Regions from separate parts of the Streptomyces sp. Tek67B01 genome, predicted to be linked through region 1. Evidence: riboswitches for the same ligand, from Rfam matches in the RefSeq annotation. Region 1 holds a riboswitch; each other region holds the start of a gene.
What was found. Region 1 has a riboswitch for cobalamin ahead of cobN (cobaltochelatase subunit CobN). Riboswitches for the same ligand answer to the same signal wherever they lie in the genome.
Positions count from the first base shown of each region.

Region 1 (3,952 bases):
GGTCACCCCGGGGATCACCTCGGCCTCGTAGCGGTCGGCGAGCCGCTTGTGCATGTGCATGTAGGAGCCGTAGAACAGCGGGTCGCCCTCCGCGAGGACGGCGACGGTCCTGCCGGCGTCGAGGTGCGCGGCCAGGCGGGCCGCGGCGGCCTCGTAGAACTCCTCCATCGCGCCCTGGTAGCCCCCGGGGTGGTCGGTGGTCTCGGTGGTGACCGGGTAGACCAGCGGTTCCTCGATGTGGTCGGCGCGCAGGTGCTCGGCGGCGATCGAGCGGGCGATGGACCGGCCGTGGCGCGCGGAGTGGTAGGCGACGACATCGGCCTGCGCGATCACCTCGACGGCGCGCAGGGTCATCAGGGAGGGGTCGCCGGGCCCGAGCCCCACCCCGTAGAGCCGGCCCTTGGCTGCGGTGGCGGCGGTGGCGCCAGTCGCTTCGGTGGTGCTCATTCTTCCTCGCTCGCGATCGCGTTGACGGCGGCGGCGGCGATGGCACTGCCACCGCGCCGGCCGCGCACGATCAAGTGGTCCAGCCCGGAGGGGTGTGCGGCGAGCGCGTCCTTCGACTCGGCCGCGCCGATGAAGCCGACCGGTACGCCGATCACGGCGGCGGGGCGCGGCGCGCCCTCCCCGATCATCTCCAGCAGCCGGAACAGCGCGGTCGGCGCGTTGCCGACGGCGATCACCGAGCCCTCCAACAGGCCCCGGTCGCGCCAGACTTCGAGTGCGGCGGCGCTACGGGTGGTGCCCATCTTCGCGGCGAGTGCCGGTACGGCCGGGTCGGAGAGGGTGCAGACGACCTCGTTGTCGGCGGGCAGCCGCTTGCGGGTGACCCCGCTCGCCACCATCTGTACGTCGCACAGGACCGGGGCTCCGGCGTTCAGGGCCGCCCGGGCCCGCAGCACGACGTCGGGCGTGTAGCCGAGGTCCTGGGGCAGGTCGGTCATCCCGCAGGCGTGGATCATGCGCACCGCGACCTGGGCGACCGAGGCGGGCAGCCCGGAGAGGTCCGCCTCGGCGCGGATCGTGGCAAAGGACTGGCGGTAGATGGCCGCGCCGTCCTTCTCGTACTCGAACACTGTGTACTCGCTCATTTCTTCGCTGCGTCGTGGGAGGTGGTGCGGCGTGCGTCCCTGAGGGCCGCGGCAAGGTCGGAGGGGTGTACGCCCTGGTGCGGGGCGCGGCCGGGGACGCGGAGGTCGTACCCGTCGGGGGTCGCGAGCACGTCCACCCAGGCGGTCCCGCGCGGGTGCCCGCAGCGTCGTTCGCATCCCGACCAGTGAACGGGCACCGGCCCTGCCGCCCGCGCGGTGACGTCCCGCGCGTCGGCGCGCACGTCGCGGTGGGAGCGGGCGCACCCCGGTTGGCCCGTACAGGCGGTGACGGATCGTCGGGGGTCGGCCGGGGCGGTGATCAGCCCGGCGTCGGCGAGGGCGGCGAGGGCGTCCCCCGCGGCGGGGGCGGTCAGTCCGGGGACGACGATCCCGCGCCAGGGGGTCAGGCGCAGCCGCCCCGTGAGGCCCGCCAGGAGGCTCCACTGGGCGGTGGTGAGGCGGCCCAGGGGCGCGAGCACGGAGAGCGCGACGCTCTGCCCGGGCCCTTCGACCAGGCCGGGTTCGGGGGCGGGATCGGAGGACGCGCCGGCCGGGGGCGCGGCGCCGGTGACGGGAATCGCGGTGGCGGTGATCGAAGAATCGGCCAACCGAACCCTCAACTCCCGTACATCGAGAGGATGTTCGGGAGGCAATTCGGTAATTCGCCAGGACCGCGCGCCGGCTTCCCGTGCGGCGTCGAGGAAGTACCGGGCGGCGACGAGGGCGGCCCGGGGCGCGTCGGCGGCGGCCAGCAGCAGGCCTTCGCGGGCGCCTGCCGTCGTGAGCAGGGCGTGCTCGGGGCCCCGTGCGAGGAGGGTCACGTCCGCGTCGAGGCGACTCACGTCGCCGCGTCCGTCGTCGAGGGCGAACAGGAACCGCCCGGACAGGGCGGTCGCCTCTTCGCTCGCGCAGAGCAGCCGGTCCAGCTCCGTGACCCAGGGCGCCACGTCGGGCAGCCCGCCCCGGTCGAGGCCGGTCAGCGGGGAGGCGACGACGTTGCGGACCCGCTCGTGGGAGGGCGCGGGCAGGAGCCCCGCGTCGGCCAGGACGCGGGCCAGTTCGCCTCCGCAGCCCTCCCCGAGGCCGCGCAACTGGGCGTTGCCGCGCGAGGTGAGGTCGATGTGCCCGTCGCCGAGCCGGTCCGCCGCGTCGGCGAGCATCCCGGCCGCGTGCGCCCCGAGCATGCCGCCGGGTATCCGCACCCGGGCGAGGTACCCGTCGTCCGCCCGGTGCAACCGCAGCGCGCCCGGGCAGGCGTCGCCTCGGTCCCGTATGACGGGTTCGTCCCGCGATGCGGCGGAAGGGGGCTGGGGCATGGCCGCGAGCATACCCACGATTCTGCGCCCGCCCGCTGTGTCGATCACCACCACTACCGGCCACATCCGGCCCCGCCGCACAATCCAGCCCCGCGACACAACCCACCCCCGCCGCACAATCCAGCCCGCCCCACAATCCACCCCCGCCGCACAATCCAGCCCCGCCGGCGTTTGAGGCGCAGGGGCCCGGGGGCAGAGCCCCCGCAACGGCCCGCACCCACGCCCGCGCCGCAACCACACCGCACCCCGCACCCGCGCCACAGGCATCCCGCACCCCGGCACCCACCCCCTCCCCCGGCCACCTAAGATGACCACCGGCGGGCCACACGGCCCGTCATCGCCGAGGACGGCGACATGGGAGGAAGCCCGGTGCGATTCCGGCGCGGTCCCGCCACTGTGAACCCCGCCGAGCGATCGGTCGGGTGAGTCAGGAACTCCCGCTGTCCTCACTGCCCGGGGCGCGGAAACCCCGAGGAAGGCCTGCCGCCGCATGATCCTGCTGCTGTCGACGTCCGACACCGATCTGCTCAGCGCCCGCGCCGCCGCCAACGGCCCCGTCCCGTACCGGTTCGCGAACCCCTCCCGCCTTCCCCTGGACGACCTGCCCGCCCTCCTCGACGGGGTCGAACTGGTCGTCGTACGCCTCCTCGGCGGCCTGCGCGCCTGGCAGGACGGCCTCGACCTCCTCCTGGCCCCCGACCAGCACCGCCCGGTCGTGGTCCTGACCGGCGAACAGGCCCCCGACGCGCAGCTGATGGAGGCCTCGACCGTCCCCATCGGCATCGCCGCCGAAGCGCACGGCTACCTCGCCCACGGCGGCCCCGCCAACTTGGACCAGCTGGCCCGCTTCCTCTCCGACACCGTGCTGCTGACCGGCCACGGCTTCGAACCCCCGGCCGCCGCCCCCACTTGGGGCCCGCTGGAGCGCACCCCGGCCCGTACCACCGGTCCCCGCATCGCCGTGCTGTACTACCGCGCCCACCAGATGAGCGGCAACACCGCTTTCGTGCACGCCCTGTGCGAGGCCATCGAGGCCCACGGCGCCCAGCCGCTCCCCCTCTACGTCTCCTCCCTCCGCGCCCCGGAGCCGGAACTGCTCACCGCCCTGGAGTCGGCGGACGCCATCGTCACCACCGTCCTCGCGGCGGGCGGCACGAAGCCCGCGACCGCCTCGGCGGGCGGCGACGACGAGTCCTGGGACGCGGGCGCGCTGGCCGCGCTCGGCGTGCCGATCCTCCAGGCCCTGTGCCTGACGGGCTCCCGCAGCGCGTGGGAGGAGAACGACGAGGGCCTGTCCCCGCTGGACGCCGCCACCCAGGTGGCCGTCCCGGAGTTCGACGGCCGCCTGATCACCGTCCCGTTCTCCTTCAAGGAGCTCGACGAGGACGGCCTGCCCGCCTACGTCGCCGACCCCGAGCGGGCCGCCCGCGTCGCGGGCATCGCCGTACGCCACGCCCGGCTGCGCCACATCGAGCGCCGTGACAAGAGGGTCGCGCTGGTCCTCTCCGCGTACCCGACGAAGCACTCCCGCATCGGCAACGCGGT
Region 1 covers NZ_JBUYUY010000001.1:1,605,777-1,609,728, forward strand. Annotated here, with positions in the region: gene ACV7NM_RS07415 (precorrin-2 C(20)-methyltransferase) at 1-447, opposite strand, end outside; gene ACV7NM_RS07420 (precorrin-8X methylmutase) at 444-1,091, opposite strand; gene cobG (precorrin-3B synthase) at 1,088-2,407, opposite strand; cobalamin riboswitch at 2,731-2,857, shown strand; gene cobN (cobaltochelatase subunit CobN) at 2,898-3,952, shown strand, end outside.

Region 2 (3,952 bases), 3.8 Mb from region 1:
GTGGAGGTCGCCAAGACGATCTCCAAGGGCCTGGTCAACGAGCAGGGCATCCAGCCTGAAGTGATCTTCGCCGCCCTGGTCGGCGCGATCCTCTGGAACCTCGTCACCTGGCTGGTCGGGCTTCCCTCCAGCTCCTCCCACGCCCTGATGGGCGGCCTGATCGGCGCCGCGGTGGCCTCGGCCGGCCTCGGCGCGGTCAACGGCAGCGTTGTCGTCACCAAGGTGCTCATCCCCGCCGTCGCCGCTCCCATCGTGGCCGGTGTGGCCGCGATGCTCGCCGCGCGGCTCACGTACAAGCTCGGTGGCAAGGTCGGCGGCAAGACCGCCACCAAGGGGTACCGCGCCGGTCAGATCGCCTCGGCCGGTCTCGTCTCCCTCGCCCACGGCACCAACGACGCCCAGAAGACGATGGGCATCATCACGCTCGCGCTCGTCGCGGGCGGCGCCCTGGACTCCGGTGCGAACCCGCCGGTCTGGGTCATCGTCTCCGCCGGCATGGCCATCGCGATGGGTACCTACCTGGGCGGCTGGCGCATCATCCGCACCATGGGCAGCGGTCTGACCGACCTCCACCCGCAGCAGGGCTTCGCCGCCCAGACCTCGGCCGCGAGCGTCATCCTGGCCTCCTCCACCCTCGGCTTCTCCCTCTCCACCACCCACGCCTGCTCCGGCGCGGTCATGGGCGCGGGTCTGGGCCGCAAGGGCGGTGTGGTCCGCTGGTCCACCGCCACCCGCATGTTCATCGCGTGGGGCCTGACCCTGCCCGCCGCCGCCCTGGTCGGCGCCGGCGCCGAGATGGTCATGCGCACCGGCAACGTCGGCGTCGCCGCCGTCGTGGTCTTCCTGGTCGCCTCCTGCGCCGCGATCTGGTTCATCTCGCGCCGCCAGGTCGTCGACCACCACAACGTCACGGAGGCCGAGTCGGCCGAGGCTCCCGGCGTCGTCACCACGGCCATGGCCGCCGTCACCGTCCCGCCGATCGCCGCCGCCGGTACCACCGCCGCGGTGACCGACGAGGACCTCAAGGCCACCATCCCGGCGGCCGCCCCGGCACCCGTGGCTCCGGCCGCGGCGGTCTGACCCCGAGAACGACAGAGGAATCAGCGGTATGAAGATCGACTGGGCAGCACTCGGCTCCGTCTTCGGGGTCAGCCTCTCCGCCACCGTCGCCCTCGTGGCCCTGTTCACCCTGGGGCTGGTGGGCCTCTCCAGGCACGAGGCGGCCACCGAGCAGGGTGGGGCCGCCACCGCGGCCCGCAGCGGCGCCTACGCGTGCTTCGCGCTCTGCGGCCTCGCCGTGGCCTACGCGATCTATCTGATCGTCAGCTGACGCGACGACCGTCGAAAGCTCCCCGCGGGATTCCCGTGGGGAGCTTTCGCATGCCCCCGCCCCGGCCGCCCCACCCCCCTCGCCGCAGGTCAACGGCAAGTTGACGGGCGTTCGCGGTGCGTGGTGGACTGCCCGAGCCAATACGGCGGCATGGAGAGGAAGTCCGGTGCGAATCCGGCGCGGTCCCGCCACTGTCACCGGGAGCACGCGGTCCGTGCGTCCCGGGAGCCAGGAACTCTCGCCACCGGACACCACGAACCAGGGCGCGGACCCTGAGCGAGGACACAACTGCCACCATGCGTGCCGATCGCGTATTCGCGTACGGCGCCACGGCGGGCCTGATCGGCGACCGGATCTTCGGTGATCCGCGCCGGGGGCACCCCGTGGCCGCCTTCGGAAGAGCCGCCGCCGCCCTCGAACGCGCCCTGTGGCGCGACGACCGGGTACGGGGCGTGGTCCACACCCTGACGTGCGCGGGGGGCGCGGCGGCGATAGGCGCGCTCGGCGCCCGCGCCGTGCGCTCCCGGCCCGCGGTCGCCCGTATCGCCCTGACCGCCGCCGCCACCTGGGCCGTCGTCGGCGGCACCTCGCTCGGTCGGGAGGCCCGCGCCATCGGCGGGGCGCTCGCCGCCGGGGACGGCGAGGTGGCGCGGGAGCGGCTGCCGCACCTGTGCGGGCGCGACCCGCAGGCCCTGGACGAGCAGCAGTTGGCCCGCGCGGTCGTGGAGTCGGTCGCCGAGAACACCTCCGACGCGGTCGTGGGGGCGTTGGTCTGGGGCGCCCTCGCCGGCGTGCCCGGGCTGCTGGCGTTCCGCGCCGTGAACACCCTGGACGCGATGGTGGGCCACAAGTCGCCGCGCTACCTGCGCTACGGATGGGCCTCCGCCCGGCTCGACGACGTCGCGGGCTGGCCCGGCGCCCGGCTGACCGCGCTCGCCGCCGTACTGGTCGGACCCGACCGGCGGGGGGCGGTACGGGCCTGGCGCGCCGACGCCGCCGCGCACCCGAGCCCCAACGCCGGTCCAGTGGAGGCCTCCTTCGCCGGGGCGCTGGGCGTACGGCTGGGCGGAACCCTCGCGTACGGCGGCCGGGTCGAGCACCGGGCCGTGTTGAACGGCGCCGCCGGGCGGCCGGTCGAGGTGTCGGACATCGAGCGGGCGGTACGGCTTTCGCAGCGGGTGACGTGGGTGGCACTGGGGACGTGTGTGGCACTGCGCTGTGCGGTGACACGGTGGTCGACAGCGCGATCGGCAGCGCGGTCGGCCTGGTGGCCGGCCCGGCAATCGGGGAAGGGGCGGGCATGAGCGGCTCGAAGCGGGGCGGCGGTCTGCTGGTCGCTGGGACCACGTCGGACGCGGGCAAGAGCGTGGTCACGGCGGGCATCTGCCGCTGGCTGTCCCGACAGGGCGTGAAGGTGGCGCCGTTCAAGGCGCAGAACATGTCGCTGAACTCGTTCGTCACGCGCGAGGGCGCGGAGATCGGCCGGGCCCAGGCGATGCAGGCGCAGGCCGCGCGCGTGGAGCCGACGGCGCTGATGAACCCGGTGTTGCTCAAGCCCGGCAGTGACCGCAGCAGCCAGGTGGTGCTGTTGGGAAAGCCGGTGGGCGAGATGAGCGCCCGCGGCTACCACGGCGGACGTCAGGAGCGGTTGCTCGGGATCGTCACGGACTGCCTGGAGGAGCTGCGGGGCACGTATGACGCCGTGATCTGCGAGGGGGCGGGCAGTCCGGCCGAGATCAACCTGCGCCGGACCGACATCGTGAACATGGGCATCGCGCGGGCCGCGCGCTTCCCGGTCGTGGTGGTCGGGGACATCGATCGGGGCGGCGTCTTCGCCTCGTTCTTCGGGACGACGGCGCTGCTGTCGCCCGAGGACCAGTCGCTGATCGCCGGCTACATGGTGAACAAGTTCCGTGGCGACGTCTCGCTGTTGGAGCCCGGCATGGAGATGCTGCGCGGGCTGACGGGCCGGGCCACGTACGGCGTGCTGCCGTACCGGCACGGCCTGGGCATCGACGAGGAGGACGGGCTGAGGGTGTCGCTGCGGGGCGCGGTACGGGAGTCCGTGGTGGCCCCTCCGGTCGGCGAGGACCTGCTGCGGGTGGCGGTGTGCGCGGTGCCGCTGATGTCGAACTTCACCGACGTGGACGCGCTGGCCGCCGAACCGGGCGTGGTCGTCCGGTTCGTGGACCGGGCCGAGGAACTGGCCGACGCGGACCTGGTCGTCGTACCGGGAACCCGTGGCACGGTGAAGGCACTGGAGTGGCTGCGGCAGCGGGGGCTCGCCGACGCGCTGGCCCGGCGGGCCGCCGAGGGGCGGCCGGTGCTGGGCATCTGCGGCGGGTTCCAGGCGCTGGGCGAGCACATCGAGGACGAGGTCGAGTCCAAGGCCGGGTCGGTGGCGGGCCTCGGGTTGCTGCCGGTTCGGGTGCGGTTCGATGCGGAGAAGACCCTTGCGCGGCCGGTCGGTTCGGCGCTGGGCGAGCCCGTCGAGGGGTACGAGATCCACCACGGGGTCGCCGAGGTGCTGGGCGGGGAGCCGTTCCTGGACGGTTGCCGGGTCGGTGAGGTGTGGGGCACCCACTGGCACGGCTCGCTGGAGTCGGACGGCTTCCGCCGGGC
Region 2 covers NZ_JBUYUY010000001.1:5,422,281-5,426,232, reverse strand. Annotated here, with positions in the region: gene ACV7NM_RS24370 (anion permease) at 1-1,080, shown strand, start outside; gene ACV7NM_RS24365 (hypothetical protein) at 1,109-1,330, shown strand; cobalamin riboswitch at 1,438-1,590, shown strand; gene ACV7NM_RS24360 (cobalamin biosynthesis protein) at 1,627-2,634, shown strand; gene ACV7NM_RS24355 (cobyric acid synthase) at 2,631-3,952, shown strand, end outside.
Region 2: linked by a shared signal. The riboswitch ahead of ACV7NM_RS24360 (cobalamin biosynthesis protein) and the one ahead of cobN (cobaltochelatase subunit CobN) in region 1 are both predicted to bind cobalamin.

Region 3 (3,952 bases), 990 kb from region 1:
ACCCTCGGAAACGTGCACAAGTCCTTCAAGGACGTCAGCTGGAAGCCGGGCGTCTGGATCGCGAGCGCCGTCGTCGTCGGCGGTTGGGGCTACTTCCTGTGGGTGGGCGTCGAGGACCCGCTGGGCGGCATCAACCAGCTGTTCCCGCTGTTCGGCATCGCGAACCAGCTGCTCGCGGCGGTCGCCCTGGCGGTATGCACCACGCTGCTGGTCAAGTCCGGCCGACTCAAGTGGGCCTGGGTGACCGGCGTCCCGCTGGCGTGGGACGTGGCGGTGACCCTCACCGCCAGTTACCAGAAGGTCTTCTCGGACAACCCGAAGATCGGCTTCTTCGCCCAGCGCGACCTGTACCAGGACGGCATCGACGCCGGAAAGGTCATCAAGCCGGCCAAGGACCTCGCCCAGATGCACACCGTGGTCACCAACGCCACGGTGGACGGCGTGCTGTCGGTGCTGTTCGCCCTGCTGATCGTCATCGTGCTGGTGGACGCCGCCCGCGTCTGCGTCAAGGCGGTCCGCGCGCCGCAGGGCGTCACCCTCACCGAAGTCCCCTGGACCGAGTCGAGGATCGTCGCCCCGGCGGGTCTGATCGCCACGCCCGAGGAGCGGGCGGAGCTGGCCGCGGCCGGCCTCGACTCGGGCGGCGGCAAGGCCAAGGAGCCGGTGGCGTGAGCGGCGTCCGGGAAGTGCTGGCCAAAGCCAGGTACTACGTACGGGAGTTCACCGGTGAGGCCGCCTACGACCGCTACGTGGCCCACGCCCGCTCCCACGACCCGGACACCGAGGTCCTCACCCGACGCGCCTTCGAGCGCGCCCGCACGGACTCCCGCGAGGCGGATCCGCGCGAGGGCTTCCGCTGCTGCTGAACCGGCCACGGGCCGCCGCGTATCCCCCCGGGAAACGCGGCGGCCCTTTCCGTGCCCGAGGGGCACACTCGATGCCATGGACATCACGATCAGACGGGCGCTGCCGGCGGAGTACGAGACGCTCGGGGACATCACCGCCCGCGCCTACCTGGAGGACGGGCTGCTCACGTACGGCGAGGACGACCCGTACCTCGCCAGGCTCCGGGACGTGCCCGGGCGCGCCGCGGCCGCCGAGGTGCTCGTCGCCGTGCTGGGCGACGGGCGCGTGGTGGGCGGTGTGACCTTCGCCGCGCCGGGCAGCCTCCTGTGCGACATCGCCCGCGCGGACGAGGCCGAGTTCCGGATGCTGGCGGTCGCCCGCGAGGGCCGCGGCCGGGGCGCAGGCGAGGCGTTGGTGCGGGCCTGCGTCGACCGCTCACGGGCCGTCGAGGGCGTACGGCGGCTGGTCCTGTCGACCACGCCGGACATGCTCGGCGCCCACCGGATCTATGAGCGCCTGGGCTTCGTCCGGTCGCCGGAACGGGACTGGGCACCCGTCCCCGACCTCACTTTGCTCACGTACGGTCTCGCGCTGTAGTCGGCGCGCGACACAACATCTAGGGGGTCCCCCAGGAGGGTGCCCCCACATGTATGCTCGTGCTCGCTGTCGCCGCAGGGGAATCCGGTGCGAATCCGGAACTGTCCCGCAACGGTATGAACTGCGCCCATTGGTGCACGAGCAAGTCCGAGGACCTGCCGACAGCGCGCCCGGCTCGACCGAACCGGGTACAGCCACGTCCGGGCCTCGCGGTTGGGCCGGTGGACGCCGCGCGGCGCAAGCGTGCCCAGAGTTGGGGACGCGCCCGCGCGCGCCCGCTCGCGCCCCGCACCGACGGTATCCCGGAGCCGAGTGAGGGAGAGCTCCCCCGTGACCATCGCGCCCGCCGCACCGCGCGCCGAGTCCGACCCGTCCGACAGTGCGACCAACGGCGGGGGCCATGGGGCCGCGCTGCTGCGTACCCTCACCGAGCTGACGGCCGACCTCCCCGACACCGACCCCGGCCGGGTCGCCGCCGCCGCCCTGCGCGGCCGCAGCGCCGCCGCGGACAAGGCCGAACTGCGCTCGCTGGCCACCGAGGCCGCGGCCGGGCTGATCTCCGAGGACCCCGCCTACTCCCGGCTGGCCGCCCGCCTGTTGACGCTGGCCGTGCGCGACGAGGCCGCGGGCCAGGGCGCGACCTCCTTCGCCGCGTCCGTCGCGGTGGGCCACCGCGAGGGCCTGATCGCCGACCGCACGGCCGACTTCGTGGCTGCCCACGCGAACCGGCTCGACGCGCTGGTCGAGCACGCCCTCGCCGAGGGCGCCGACGACCGCTTCGGCTTCTTCGGCCTGCGCACCCTGCACAGCCGCTACCTGCTGCGCCACCCCATCACCCGTCAGGTGATCGAGACGCCGCAGTACTTCATGCTTCGCGTGGCCTGCGGTCTCGCCGCCGACGACAGCGTGCCGGCCGTCGAGGAAGTGGCCTCGCTGTACCGGCTGATGAGCCGCCTGGACTACCTGCCGTCCTCCCCCACCCTGTTCAACTCGGGCACCCGCCACCCGCAGATGTCCTCCTGCTACCTGCTGGACTCCCCGCTGGACGAGCTCGACTCGATCTACGACCGCTACCACCAGGTCGCGCGCCTGTCCAAGCACGCCGGCGGCATCGGCCTGTCGTACTCCCGCATCCGCGCCCGCGGTTCGCTGATCCGGGGCACCAACGGCCACTCCAACGGCATCGTCCCGTTCCTCAAGACCCTCGACGCGTCCGTCGCCGCCGTCAACCAGGGCGGTCGCCGCAAGGGTGCCGCAGCCGTCTACCTGGAGACCTGGCACGCGGACATCGAGGAGTTCCTGGAGCTGCGCGACAACACCGGTGAGGACCAGCGCCGTACGCACAACCTGAACCTGGCCCACTGGGTTCCGGACGAGTTCATGCGCCGGGTGAACGCCGACGCCCACTGGTCGCTCTTCTCCCCCGCCGACGTCCCCGAGCTGGTCGACCTCTGGGGCGACGAGTTCGACGCCGCCTACCGCCGGGCCGAGGCGGCCGGCCTGGCCCGCAAGACCATGCCCGCCCGCGACCTCTACGGCCGGATGATGCGCACCCTCGCGCAGACCGGCCAGGGCTGGATGACCTTCAAGGACGCCTCCAACCGGACGGCGAACCAGACCGCCGAACCCGGCACGGTCGTCCACTCCTCGAACCTCTGCACCGAGATCATCGAGGTCACCAATGACGGCGAGACCGCGGTCTGCAACCTGGGCTCGGTCAACCTGGGCGCATTCGTCCTCCCCGAGACCGGTGACATCGACTGGGAGCGGCTGGACGCGACCGTCCGCACCGCCGTCACCTTCCTCGACCGCGTCGTGGACATCAACTTCTACCCGACCGAGCAGGCCGGCCGCTCCAACGCCCGCTGGCGCCCGGTGGGCTTGGGCGCGATGGGCCTTCAGGACGTCTTCTTCCAGCTGAAGCTGCCCTTCGACTCCCCCGAGGCGAAGGCCCTGTCCACGAAGCTCTCCGAGCGGATCATGCTGGCCGCGTACGAGGCCTCCTGCGACCTGGCCGAGCGCAGCGGCCCGCTCCCCGCCTGGGAGCAGACCCGGACCGCCCGCGGCGTCCTGCACCCGGACCACTACGACGTCGAACTGAACTGGCCCGAGCGCTGGGACGCGCTGCGCGCCCGCGTCGCCGAGACCGGCATGCGCAACTCACTGCTGCTCGCCATCGCCCCGACGGCGACGATCGCCTCGATCGCGGGCGTGTACGAGTGCATCGAGCCGCAGGTCTCGAACCTCTTCAAGCGCGAGACGCTGAGCGGTGAGTTCCTCCAGGTCAACGCGTACCTGGTGGACGAGCTGAAGAAGCTCGGCGTGTGGGACACGCAGACCCGCGAGGCGCTGCGCGAGGCCAGCGGCTCCGTGCAGGGCTTCGGCTGGATCCCGGCCGAGGTCCGCGAGTTGTACCGCACGGCGTGGGAGATCCCGCAGCGCGGCCTGATCGACATGGCGGCGGCCCGTACGCCGTTCCTGGACCAGTCGCAGTCGTTGAACCTGTTCC
Region 3 covers NZ_JBUYUY010000001.1:2,600,554-2,604,505, forward strand. Annotated here, with positions in the region: gene ACV7NM_RS11420 (carbon starvation CstA family protein) at 1-672, shown strand, start outside; gene ACV7NM_RS11425 (CstA-like transporter-associated (seleno)protein) at 669-866, shown strand; gene ACV7NM_RS11430 (GNAT family N-acetyltransferase) at 943-1,443, shown strand; cobalamin riboswitch at 1,497-1,620, shown strand; gene ACV7NM_RS11435 (ribonucleoside-diphosphate reductase subunit alpha) at 1,774-3,952, shown strand, end outside.
Region 3: linked by a shared signal. The riboswitch ahead of ACV7NM_RS11435 (ribonucleoside-diphosphate reductase subunit alpha) and the one ahead of cobN (cobaltochelatase subunit CobN) in region 1 are both predicted to bind cobalamin.